2 linked regions of the Priestia megaterium genome follow. The protein of the gene in region 2 binds, or shares a complex with, the protein of the main gene of each other region. Links are inferred from orthologs where the notes say so. Each region holds a gene or a part of one and is shown on either strand. Other genes may lie near its edges. The genes, in order: ptsP and CEQ83_RS19390.

What was found.
Region 1: the proteins of CEQ83_RS19390 (region 2) and ptsP are in contact, whole or in part, in an NMR structure (PDB 2MP0), measured with the Escherichia coli proteins. The link is inferred for Priestia megaterium from one-to-one orthologs.

The regions. Positions count from the first base shown.
Region 1 is NZ_CP023317.1:1,314,160-1,317,110, forward strand. What follows is about bases 1-2,923. They hold ptsP (phosphoenolpyruvate--protein phosphotransferase), read left to right. Parts: upstream 1-562; coding sequence 563-2,284; downstream 2,285-2,923. Other genes in these bases: ptsG (glucose-specific PTS transporter subunit IIBC), read left to right, coding at 1-278; CEQ83_RS06575 (phosphocarrier protein HPr), read left to right, coding at 297-563; CEQ83_RS06585 (LrgB family protein), read right to left, coding at 2,326-2,923. Outside these bases: more of CEQ83_RS06585, read right to left, coding at 2,924-2,951. UniProt on the Escherichia coli protein: General (non sugar-specific) component of the phosphoenolpyruvate-dependent sugar phosphotransferase system (sugar PTS).
Region 2 is NZ_CP023317.1:3,773,881-3,784,519, forward strand. What follows is about bases 4,843-7,593. They hold CEQ83_RS19390 (PTS sugar transporter subunit IIA), read right to left. Parts: upstream 6,592-7,593; coding sequence 6,094-6,591; downstream 4,843-6,093. Other genes in these bases: CEQ83_RS19380 (sucrose-specific PTS transporter subunit IIBC), read right to left, coding at 4,843-5,050; CEQ83_RS19385 (PRD domain-containing protein), read right to left, coding at 5,229-6,056; CEQ83_RS19395 (hypothetical protein), read right to left, coding at 6,826-7,026; CEQ83_RS19400 (FMN-dependent NADH-azoreductase), read right to left, coding at 7,157-7,593. In the rest of the region: CEQ83_RS19355 (ATP-binding cassette domain-containing protein), read right to left, coding at 1-376; CEQ83_RS19360 (GNAT family N-acetyltransferase), read right to left, coding at 495-1,004; CEQ83_RS19365 (TolB family protein), read right to left, coding at 1,040-2,245; membrane protein insertase YidC, read right to left, coding at 2,347-3,165; more of CEQ83_RS19380, read right to left, coding at 3,671-4,842; more of CEQ83_RS19400, read right to left, coding at 7,594-7,783; CEQ83_RS19405 (hypothetical protein), read right to left, coding at 7,924-8,379; CEQ83_RS19410 (hypothetical protein), read right to left, coding at 8,540-9,085; CEQ83_RS19415 (FtsW/RodA/SpoVE family cell cycle protein), read left to right, coding at 9,752-10,639. UniProt on the Escherichia coli protein: The phosphoenolpyruvate-dependent sugar phosphotransferase system (sugar PTS), a major carbohydrate active transport system, catalyzes the phosphorylation of incoming sugar substrates concomitantly with their translocation across the cell membrane.

The sequences.
Region 1 (2,951 bases), 2.5 Mb from region 2 along the record:
GTATTGAATCAACGACTGGACGTGAAATTTTAATTCACGTTGGTATTGATACAGTTAATTTAAAAGGCGAAGGTTTTGAAGCTTTAGTTGCCCAAGGCGATGAAGTGAAAAAAGGACAGCCTCTATTGAAAATTGATTTAGACTTTGTAAAAGAAAATGCGCCATCGACGATTACGCCGATCATTTTCACGAATTTACAAGCTGATGAAAAAATTGATATCTTAAAGCAGGGCCAAGTTTCTCAACAAGAAGCAAATATTATTAACATTTCAAAGTAAAAAGGAGATTGATTTAACATGGCACAAAAAACATTTACAGTAACAGCAGACTCAGGAATTCACGCACGTCCAGCAACAACTTTAGTACAAGCAGCAAGCAAATTTGATTCTGACATCAACTTAGAATTCAACGGTAAAACTGTAAACTTAAAATCAATCATGGGCGTTATGTCTTTAGGTATTCAAAAAGGCGCTACAATCACTATCTCTGCAGAAGGTTCTGACGAAGCAGATGCACTTGCTGCTCTTGAAGATACAATGAGCAAAGAAGGATTAGGCGAATAATGACAAAGGAAATTCAAGGCATTGCCGCTTCTAGCGGCATTGCTATTGCTAAAGCATTTCGTCTAGAAAATCCAGAATTAACCGTTGAAAAAAAATCAGTAACTGAAGTTGAAGCAGAAGTAGCACGTCTAGAAGCTGCGCTAGAAAAATCAAAATCAGAACTTGAAATTATTAGAGAGCACGCTCGTAAAGAACTTGGAGATGACAAAGCAGAAATCTTTGAAGCTCACTTATTAGTTCTAAGCGATCCTGAACTTATTAATCCAATTAAAGATAAAATTACGAATGAAAATGTAAACGCTGAACATGCACTTGATGAAGTAGCGGCAATGTTTATTAATATGTTTGAGTCAATGGACAATGAATATATGAAAGAACGTGCTGCTGATATCCGTGACGTAACAAAACGTGTATTAGCTCATCTTTTAGGTGTAAACGTTTCAAATCCAAGCTTAATCTCAGAAGAAGTTGTCATTATCGCAGAAGATTTAACGCCGTCTGATACAGCACAGTTAAATCGTAAGTTCGTAAAAGGATTTACAACAGATATTGGCGGACGTACTTCTCACTCAGCAATTATGGCGCGTTCAATGGAGATCCCAGCTGTTGTAGGTACAAAAACAGTTATGGAAGACATTCAAAACGGCGTATTAGTAATTGTTGATGGTTTAGATGGCGAAGTTATCGTTGATCCAAGCGAAGAAACAGTAAAAGCTTACGAGAAAAAAGCCGCTGAGTATGCAGAACAAAAAGCTGAGTGGGCTAAGCTTGTAAATGAAAAAACGGTTTCAGCTGATGATCATCACGTTGAACTTGCAGCTAACATTGGTACACCAGAAGATGTAAAAGGCGTATTAGAAAACGGCGGCGAAGGCGTTGGCCTTTATCGTACAGAATTCTTATATATGGGCCGCGAAGATCTTCCGACGGAAGAAGAGCAGTTTACTTCTTATAAAACAGTTCTTGAACGTATGGAAGGCAAACCAGTGGTTGTTCGTACTCTTGACATCGGTGGAGACAAAGAGCTTCCTTATTTAAATCTACCAAAAGAAATGAACCCATTCTTAGGATTCCGTGCCATTCGCTTATGTCTAGAGATGCAAGACATGTTCCGTACACAGCTTCGTGCGCTTCTACGTGCAAGCGTATACGGTAATCTGAAAATTATGTTTCCTATGATCGCTACTGTTGATGAGTTCCGTCAAGCAAAAGCTATTCTTTTAGAAGAAAAAGCAAAACTTCAACAAGAAGGCGTACAAGTTTCGGAAGACATCGAAGTAGGGATGATGGTAGAGATTCCTTCTTCAGCGGTAATCGCAGATTTATTTGCTAAAGAAGTAGATTTCTTCTCTATCGGAACAAACGATTTAATTCAATACACGCTTGCTGCTGACCGCATGAATGAGCGCGTGTCTTATTTATATCAACCGTATAACCCAGCGATTCTTCGCTTAGTGAATATGGTAATCAAAGCGGCTCACAAAGAAGGTAAGTGGGTAGGCATGTGCGGAGAGATGGCAGGAGATGAGATTGCCATTCCAATTCTTTTAGGCTTAGGCTTAGATGAATTCTCAATGAGTGCAACATCTATTCTGAAAGCTCGTTCTCAAATCCGTCAATTATCAAAAGCTGATATCGAACCTCATTTAGATACAATTCTATCAATGTCTTCTACGGAAGAAGTTATTGAGTTCGTAAAATCAACTTTTCATATTGGATAATAAAAAGGTGTGATCATATATGATCACACCTTTTTTATCTTTTAAGCGAAAATAGTAGGCAGAAGCATATTCGCAAACAGCATTGTAAGAAGTGCTGCTACGATCATGCCAAGGCTAGAAAAAGTACCTTCAATTTTTCCAAATTCAAAAGCTCTTGCTGTACCTGTCCCATGGGAAGCTACTCCTAAAAGAAGACCTCTTGCTAGGGAAGAGTGCAGTGCGAGGAGCTTAATGAGTTTTGGAGCGACTATACATCCCACTACACCGGTTATAATCACAAACATAATGGTAATATTCGGATCTCCTCCTAGCGTCTGAGATACATTAACAGCAATAGGAATCGTAACCGATCTTGGAATCAAGCTATGAACCAGCGTTGATTGTAAATGAAACACTAATGCTAACAGCATGGAAGATATCATGGCAGCAAACGTGCCGAGCCCTACGCTTAAGCTGATTTCAACACGATGTTTTTTGAGTAAATCAAAATACTTAAACATAGGAACAGCAAAAGCAACGGTTGCTGGTCCAAGCATAAAGCTAATAGCACTGGCGCCTTGCTTATAATGATCATAAGAGCCATTCGTTACTAATAAGATGCCAATTAAAAGAATGGGGGCTAGTAAAATAGGGGAAACTAGCATAGACTTATATTTTTTATAGAGCA
Region 2 (10,639 bases):
AAACGATTTCTTCATGTCTAAACTCTACCATTTCGAAAGTTTCGAGCAGCTCTTCAATTCTAGAGCTGCGCTTTTTCTTAGACAATCCTTGAATTCGTCCCATGTGCTGCAAATAACCTACTAGGGTAAAACGCAGCTCCTGAGGAAATTGCTCTACCACAAATCCAGGCGTACCGGTTTCTTTATCAAGGTGAATTGTTCCTTTAGTCGGTTTAGATAATCCGCCAATTAGCTTTAAAAACGTACTTTTTCCCGCCCCGTTTTTTCCAACAATCGCAACAGTCTCTCCTTTATAAAGGGTCGTATGAATGTTTTCTAATACGGTATGTTTTTTGTATACTTTTGCAACATTTTTTAATTCAATCAGTTTTTCCATCCGCTGCCTCGCCTCTCCATAATCCTATATGTTAAATCATAGCATATTTATGGGGAATGTGCTTCCATCTCTATACGTTTCAGCTAAATTTTTCCGTACAAAAAAGCCTTTGATATGATCAAAGGCTTTTTATAGACAATACCATATGCTCTTCATCAATAAATTCACCATCTACTTGAAGAGCTCTTTTTTCATACGCATAAGAAGTAAAACCGAGGCTTTTGTATAGGGCTTTTGCCCCTTCATTTTTAGCAGCGACAGCTAGGTAGATTTGCAAAACATTCGTTTTGGAAAAAGCTTGTTCAACAGCGGCTTTTAACAGCTTCTTCCCAAGACCTTTCCCCCTTGCTTCAGGGGCTACGTACATGCCCCAAATATCTCCTTTATGCTGAACTTTTAAAGGCTTTTGCTGCTGAAACCCTACAATCCCTACAAGCTGGCTTTCCATAAAAGCTCCTACTACAAATTCTGATTGGCTGCTTGGAAAATAATTTCTGATATCAGCAATTTCTTTTTCATATTCTTCTTCATAACTTAAAATAAAACTTTCGGGATGATCTTTTAAAGCACGAAGACGGAGTTCAAAGTACACGTCAGCGTCTTCTTTTGCCAACAATCGTATATTCATCTTTTCACCTTAGTTTCTTATGTTTTAATTAGCTATTAAGGACTGTACACGCTAAATACTTCATTCCACCGATAAAGCTCATAATAATTTCCCGGCAGGTCTAAATCTGAAATGAGTACCTTGTCATTTTTCGTATCTTTTACGCGCGTTAAAAGATTTGCTTGTTTTCGATTTGTACGAATCCACATCGTTTGATTCGTTGCTTTATGATAAACAGGCGCGTAATCGCCTAAGCCTTTTTGCGGAAATGTGAACTGACTTTGCTTATTGGTCTTTACATTCATGCTATATAAAAAAGGCAGCGGCCTCTTTTTTTCATCATTCGACCACCCTGCTTCGGGCACACGTGAAATGATGATGTTATCTTTTTCTGTCCAAGTGAAATCCCAATCTGCGAAGCCTTTTGGCGTAAACACATGTTCTTTAAAAACGGGCATCTCTTTTAAAGTGAACTTTTTATTTTCGGTGGCAAATCTTCCTTCTCCATTAATAAATGCCAGTACTTGCTCTTCATTACTCCACTTAAACCAATTGGGTACATTAAGCATATCTCCCACCACTTGAAAAGCTTTTCCTTCTTTTGTAATGATGCACAGCTTATTTGCATCTGCAGACATCGAAGCCGTTGGAATAGCGATAAAACTAATCCATTGACCGTTAGGAGACCATTTAAAGCTGCTTGTTGTATACGCAAAAAATGAATCATTTTCTGCTGGCAGCGTCGTAAAAGCCTCTACTTTTTTCACATCTAACCCTGCATATTTGCTCACTGTATATAGCTTTACCGGTCCCCATCCCGTGGGCGCCAGCGCAGCAGCTGACGTAATTAAAAATCGATCTCCTTCCGGAAACCATGAAAACTGATCAACTCCTATGGCTACACGCTTCTTTTCATGCGTTTTAACGTTGTAATATACTAAGATTCCATTCGAAATATACGCAAGCTCCTCGGCAACCGGTGACCATTGATAATGAGTCACATCATGTTCAACAAGCAGCGGTTTTCCTTTTAACGGTGCAATCATTAAAGAATCATTTTCTGCATACGCAACTATATCTCCATGTGATGACCATTGAGGCATAGAGGCATGACGGGCATAGGATAACTGCCTTTCGGTACCGTTATCATATACCCATAGGTTTCCTTGCCGTATAAAACTGACCTTCACTGTATTGGCAGCATTTATTTGCATAGGGAACAACATAAGAAAAAGCAGACATAACGCTATTTTTTTCACCATGTTCACTCCTGTCTTTTTTTATAGCGTTACACAAATCTCCTCATCTCATCACATTTTTGAAAAAATAAAAAAGCGCAGCGGATAGCTGCGCTTTTTGTATATTATGATTTTGACTTAGATTTTGGTGATGGCTTTGTTTTAGCTTGTGCTGCATTATTGGCCGCATCTTTTTCTTTTAATAAACTCATACGTTTTTTCAAGTAGTAACCTTGTCCAATTCCGAATAAGTTACCAATTACCCAATATAGTGCAAGAGCAGATGGAAGTGAAATTCCCGCTACTAAGATGAAGATTGGCATAATGTTCATCATCATTTTCATTGGAGGTTGAATTTCATCCGTCATACTTACACGAATTTGTAAGAATGTCGTAATCGCTGCAACTACCGGTAAAATGAAGTAAGGATCTGGCTTTCCTAAACTTACCCATAAGAATGAATGCTGCGCAATTTCATGCGTTCGTGCAATGGCATTATAAAATGCGATAATAATAGGCATTTGAATAAAGATTGGCAAACATCCGCCAACCGGATTAATTTTATGCGTTTGGTAAAGCTGCATCATTTCTTTTTGCTGCTTTTGCTGTGTTTCAGGATCTTTTTTACCAGCATATTTCTTTTGAATCTTTTCCATCTCTGGACGAAGTGCTTGCATAGCCATCGTGCTCTTTTGCTGTTTTAAAATAAGCGGCAATAGAACTAAACGAATGATAACCGTCGCAATAATAATAGACAGACCATAGCTTCCGCCTGCCCACTCAGCAATTTTCGTTAATGCCATAGATAAAGGGTAAACAAAATAGTGATCCCAGAATCCGCCGCTTGTAGCCGTGACCGGTGTTTTTGTACTGCTACAGCCGGCTAGAGCTAAAAGAAGCGCTCCCATTAAACCAAGCAATAATAATTTTTTATTTCTTTTCATATTCTTTCCTCCTAATAATGACTAAATGTATGAAGTGTTTTTCAGAAGGAAAGGATCTTCTTCATCATTATTCTTCTCTTTAACTGGTGTTTTTCTATACACATGTATAAATACATTTCGTCTTTTCCATATTGTTAATACTGAAGGATCAATCCCTGCATTCACATGGTCGGTGACAGGTTCCGCATGAAAAGCCGTAAACCTAGCTTCACGAAGCATATAATAACAGAGGATGTATAAAACGAAAGCAGATAAATACGGCGCATATAGAAAAAGATCGTGATAAAATTCCATGTGCCAGCTCTCTTTCTGACTATAATAGTACAATCCAATATATGTAGTGTAGCATTTACGTTCCTGTTACACAACATCAACTTATCTCTTTGGCTGTTCTACGTATTACTTTTTAAAAAGTTTCATATTTAAGACACAAAATTTGCTCACCATAAAATATGATGAGCAAATCTAATACCATTCTCTATTCTCGTATGCTTAGCGCTGGTTCTCAGTCTTCTTTTAGTTTCATGAACCACGTAACGCCGAATGCTACACCCACAGAAATAATCATACCGATGATATAGTGAATTAAATTGCTCATACCAAGCGGTGCGGCGATTGCCATCATTGGAATACCTGTGAGTCCGTATGCATTGGCTACTACGTGCATAAGTACAACGTAGCCTCCCCCGGCTGCCCCGCCTATAGCCGCAGCAATAAATGGCTTGCGAAGCCGTAAATTGACGCCAAAGATAATCGGTTCTGTAATTCCTAAGAAAGAAGAAATAGCCGCCGGAATCGCAATTTTTTTCGTTTTGGCATTTTTCGTCTTAAAGTAAACAGCCAGCCCTGCTCCTCCTTGCGCTACATTCGCGCAGGCCCAAATAGGAAGTAAGAAGTTAACACCAATCTTCGGGTTAGCAAGCAGCCCTGCTTCAATAGCATGAAAACTATGCTGCAGGCCTGTTAATACAATGGTTGAATATAAGCCACCAAACAAAATTCCTGCAAACACTCCGGCTACATCGTATAGAGACTGAAGGCTAATGGAAATTAAATCTCCAATATAGCGGCCGAAAGGACCAATAAACACAAGTGACACAAAGCCTGTAATAATAACAGTTAAAAAAGGCGTAACAAGTAAATCAACCGAATTCGGCACAATTTTCCGGAGTCCCTTTTCAATTTTGCTCATGACGTAGATAGCCAATAAAATCGGAACGACCGTACCTTGATAGCCAATCAGTGGAATACTTAAGCCAAACAAATCCATATATTCTGGCTTAGCATCTGCTAGTGTCCACGGATTTAATAACATCGGATGCGTTAAGATCCCTCCGATAACCGCTCCAAGATAAGGGTTCGAACCAAATTCTTTTGCAGCTGAAAACCCAATTAAAATCGGTAAAATGATAAATGCTGCGCCTGAGAACATATCCAACAACACAAACAACGCGCTATCTTCTGAGACCCAGTGGAACGCTTTCATCATTCCGAGCAGCCCCATTAGTAAACCACTGGCTACAATGGCTGGAATAATCGGAACAAAAATATTTGAAAGCATGCGGGCAAAGCGAGCAAATGGGTTCATTTTCTTTTTCATTTCTTCTTGATGATCCACTGGAGCAGCAGCCTCTTCAGCGCCTAATTCTTTAACAAAAGCAGCGTAAATTTTATTAACGAGACCGGTTCCAAAAATGATTTGAAACTGTCCTGAATTTGAAAAAGCCCCTTTTACATCTTCTATTTCATCCAAACCTTTTTGATCGATTTTGCTTTCATCTCGAATAACGAGGCGCAAACGCGTAGCACAGTGCTGCGCACTAGCAATATTTTCTTTTCCTCCTAAAAGCGGAACAAGTTTTTTAGCAATTTCTTTTACATCCATCTTACTTCCTCCTTTTTGTATGTCATAAAAAAAGCAAGACCTAAAATACACTTATAAAAGACATAGTTGTCCTTCATGCGCATTCTAGGTCTTGCCTGCTTTACCAGTCACAATCCCGATTATTCAATTAATACGCTTTCATTGTACTCAAAGCAGCAATATTCGTCAATGCTTTTTTCTACATTCTTTGCTCTATTCGGCAAATGTGAAGCGTGATGTAGCCTAACTCCGCTTCTGGAAAATTAATGTCGTACTCATCTTTGACAAATTGCTTTATCGTTTCAGCACATTGATACGATTTTTTATATTTGACTTTTAATACGTCGAGCATCTCTTCATCCATCTCATGAAAAGGTTCATTTTGCGCTAAACGATTTAACGCAAAGCGCAAGTGAGTCAGCAGACGCTGATAGGACATGCTGTTTTCATCAATCTCCATATTCAGCTCTTTTTTTATAATCGTAACCATTTCATTAATAATCGTTGTATTCATCATGAGCTGCTGCATTCCTGGTGAATTCAGTTTCGCCGTATGAATATGAAGCGCAATATATCCCGCTTCATCAATCGGCATCGTGATGTCTAACCTCTTTTTGATATGCTGAAGAGCCCACACTCCTATTGCATACTCAGGCTGATAGAGTGATTTAATTTCATTAAGCAATTTATTTTGGATGGAAATTCCGCGGGCTATCCTTTCGACAGCAAAGGATAAATGATCGCTCAAAGCAATATGCACATGATGACTTAGCGTAGCAGAAAGCTGCTGCTCAGCATACGAAATGATTTCTTCCGCCACTTGAATATGCTCTTCAGGAAGATTTTTTAATAGTTCTTGAAACTTTTCCTGTTCTTCTTTCATGACAAAGACTTTCTCCACTTTTGCAGCATTAATAAGATCATTTTTACCTTTTTGAAAAGCGATGCCGGGACCCATCGCAATCTTTTCAACTCCGCCTTCCTTAAAGACAACGGCGTTGTTATTTAACACTTTTAAAATCTTCAAATGCGCTCTCCTTTCTTAAAGGAAAAGGCCTTGCTTATTACTTCATCGTTACTTTTGCACAAGCAGTTTCGCCTTTTTGAACCGTCCCTTGAGCCAAAATTTCGAAACTTTCACTTGCATCACTATTTGTAACAACAATTGGTGTGATAATGCTTTTCGCTTTTTCTTGAATAAGCGCTAAATCAAATGTAATAAGAGGTGTTCCTACACTTACTTTGTCACCTTGTGTTACGTGAGCTTCGAATCCTTCGCCTTCCATTGCCACTGTTTCAAGGCCGATATGTATTAATACTTCTGTACCGGCTTCTGTTTTTAAGCCTACCGCATGTTTTGTATGAAAAAGCTGAACGACTTCCCCAGCAACGGGTGAAACAACTTGTCCTTCTGAAGGTTCGATTGCAAAACCGTCTCCCATCATCTTCTGTGCGAACACTGGATCTGGCACTTCGCTGATTGGCAGGATATTACCTGAAAGCGGAGCTAGAACGGTTGTTTCTTTTGATTTTGTCTTATTACCAAATAATTTTTTAAACATCTCAATCACCCTTTTTTAGATTGTACTTGTAGCATACCCCAATGATTCTGCAGAAAAACTTCTCCTATCCTGATGGTACATTAACATGGTCATTATTTAACCATGCTTTTTTTGTCTTGTAAATAAAAATGTATGCGTGTTTTCATAAGAAGTGCGTTCTCTATGCCGCACTTCATGTAACCCTTTATACATCTTTTGAAGGGTGGATATTAAATTTTAAACCTAAAAAAGAGGTTAAGACATAAACAAATGAATCCAATCTAAAGACGAATAACTCGTATACATGAGCCGAACCGCTTTTGACACCGCAGTTGATTTCCGTGCACGACTTCGCTTTCCGCGGGCGGATGCTGAGCCTCCTCGTCGCATACGCTCCTGTGGGGTCTCACCTATTCCGCTTTTCCCGCAGGAGTCTTCGGCTTGCCCTCCAATCAACTGCTAGAAAGACTTACAAACATGAAACCTACGTTCACCGTAACAAAAAAAACGAACCACTAATCAAACATCTTGATCAGTGGTTCGTTTTTCACTTCGTCTAAAATCCTTTTGTCCCAGCCTCTTGAGATTAGAACGTTGACGCAACTTCTTTTGCTTTTTCAGATGCTTTTGCTAGAATATTGTCTGCTTCTGCTGGCGTGTAAGCCATGCCTTCTGCAACAACCAGTTGGAAATCTTGAACACCAATGAATCCCATTACTGTACGTAAATAGCTTTGAGTAAATTCTAGCTCTGCCGCAGGGCCTTCTGAATACACGCCTCCACGAGCTTCTAGTAATACTACCTTTTTATCTGAAGCTAATCCTACTGGACCATTTTCAGTATATTTAAACGTTTTTCCTGCAATTAAAATGTTATCAATATATGCTTTCATTAGTGGAGGGAAACTTAAGTTCCACATTGGAGCTGAGAAAATAACTTTGTCAGCTTGTAAAAACTGCTCTACTAATTCACCCATACGCGTTACTTTTTCTAACTCAACAGCTGATAATTCTTCACCAGCTCCAGCTTTTCCCCATGCTGCTAAAACATCTCCATCGATGAATGGAACTGTTTCTTTATACAGATCAAGCGTTGTCACTGTATCAGTCGGGTTTGCTGTTTTATACTCATCTAAGAAAACCTGTGCTAAACGAGTTGAAAATGATGCTTCATCAACCTGTGGATTTACTTTTACATATAATACATTTGCCATAAATGTCATCTCCTAAAAAGTGTATATTATTATCAATTCGAGATATTACTAAACAAATTATCTTTAATTCGAGATTTATTATATAACGTCATTTTTTATGCGTCAACCTTTTCGCACAAAAAAACTCCGCAAGCGGAGTTTTATACACATTGAAATTCTCGAATTTGATTCACATCTACCCCAGCATACACCCAGAAAGATCCTGTCCAGCGATATCCTGCAACTGAGCGTCTGCCTACAAAGGTTGGGTAAAACCAGTAAGGTCGACCATTTCTCGGCCATATATAGGTGTATCGGTATAGGCATCCTGAAATAGCGCCTGGATCAACAGCATAAAGTGATGGACCTCCTGAACCTAGCTTTGGTGCAGGTGTAAAACCTGGCGGCGGACTTGAAGGCGGCTGCGCTCCTCCCTGCGGCGGAAACCCTTGGCCCCCTCCTCCAGGTGGCGATGGTGGAAAGCCTTGACCTCCTCCTCCAGGTGGCGGCGGCGGAAAGCCCTGACCTCCTCCTCCAGGTGGAAACGACGGAAACCCTTGGCCTCCTCCAGGTGGAAACAAATTTTGAAAACGTGGATCGTATTGATATGGATACATACGCACTCCCCCTTTATAATGCTTGCTACGTTACAATATGCATCATAATGAAGATAGGTGAATGTCTACTTTTACCTTCTATAGACTAATTGAACGATGTCAAACTTGGTAAGCTTAAAGAGGAGCCTTATGGGAGAAAGTAATAAATCCAACACGGAAACTACTTGCGTGTTGGATCTGCTTGCGGAAAATACTTTTCAATAAAATTATACAGCCAAAATACGGTAATCAAAATAGGCGCTATCAGAAAAGGATGTTGAACCCACATTTTCACCAGTACCTTTTCAAATGACGGAATCGATTTTAACACTTGAAATAACGAGCTTCCGCTAAAAATAACGCTCGTTCCTATCAATAAAAAAGACAGCGAGTTAAATTGATCTATCCACATACTCATAGAGATATAAAAACTAACACTCGTTCCTATGCCCCCCATTATTCCGCTTAAAATACTTTTTACCGAAAAAGGAATCCCCACAAACCATCCGGCTCCTAGTCCTGCACACCCTGCTAAAATGCTAGAAAAAAGCAGCGGCTGCTCAAGCCAGAGACATGCATTCACTCCAACCACTAAGGTAACATGTATTCCTACGTGAAGGGAAATTCTTTTGCCAACAGGCTCTGAAACATAATGATGGTAGCGCCCGCTATAAAAAATTGTCCACCATAATAATAAAAATGCTGTCAAACTTGCCCCTATAATCATAAACACACCTCTCTACGTTATGATTCTATTAATCTCTATCTATTATTTTCCTAATATCCTGTGTCTCTTATTCGGTAATCTACCCCATGCCTTCCATACGTTCATCAGTAAGAAAGTAGACTATGACTGTTTACTTGTAGGGAGCTAAGAAGTTGAATGTCTGCATGTAGAAAAAGATAGTGTAGAACACTTTCTCTTACCTTTACTATTATTCATATGTATAGCTTGCTAGATTTAGTCCTCGCAGTTTAGAATTTTTCAGTCGTTCATATGAAACTATTTGCCCCTTTCTTTCGTTATATATATACACGTTTCTTTATCTTTTCACGTGCAAAAAAAGATAAATTCCTATAGTATGTTTTCATATTAACCTTTAAGGAGATAAAGAAGATGAATTGAATCAATCCTTACAAATAGAGTTTTTAGAAAAAAGAAATTGTTATCATTTCTCCTATTTATGTTATAGAATAATTCATGTATAATAAAAGGCTGTATGGTAACGCAGCTTGCGACATATCTTTTCTTACTTTTAGCAAGTCTATATTCAAAGCAAAAACTGCAAAGCGGGGTTAGTGCGACTCTTCATTAATCGACTTTGCATTAAAAACCAGCATTTTTCTTTTATCATAAAGAAAGAATGAGATTTAATAGTGACAGGTGAATAATATGGGTGAAAATCAAAGAAATGTTAGTAGATTTGACTGGAACTTGGCTTTCCTAATCTTCCTATTGTTTTGCGTAAGCGTTGTGGCAATCCATAGTGCTGAAAAAATTGGGCAGTATGATAAGAACTTCGTAGCGCAACAAGTTGTTTTTTATATTATTGGAATGGTGATTATAGGATTTGTCATGCGTTTTGACTCCGATCAGCTTCAAAAGCTAACGTGGGTTTTTTATGGATTTGGGAACTTTTTATTGCTTCTTTTACTAGTGGCTCCTTCAAGTATTGCCAGAGAAATTAACGGGGCAAAAAGTTGGTTCACACTTCCCGGCTTCTCGTTGCAGCCATCAGAGTTTATGAAAGTGTTTTTGATTATCACACTGAGTACGGTCATTGTTAAACACAATGAAAAATATCGTATCCGAACAGTAAGAGAAGACTTTTTACTGCTTGGTAAACTAGGCGCTGTACTTGCTTTACCTTTATTGTTAATCATGCAGCAGCCTGACTTAGGTACCGCTCTTGTGTTCTTAGCAATCACAGTTGGACTTGTATTTGTTTCAGGCGTAAGCTGGAAAATCATCGCGCCTGCATTTTTAGGTATTACAGCGGTTGGTTCTGTTATTTTGGGACTTGTTGTTTATGCACCTAACTTATTAGAAAAGTATTTAGGGGTTAAGCAATACCAATTTGGACGTATTTATTCTTGGCTTGATCCTGAGTCGTATAGTTCCGGAGAGGGCTATCATTTAAAGAAATCGTTAGATGCGATTGGGTCAGGAATGGTAAACGGTAAAGGGATCGGAAATGGAGTTGTCTATTTGCCAGAAGGACAGACCGACTTTATTTTTGCGGTTATTGGAGAAGAGTTTGGCTTTATAGGCGCCAGCATT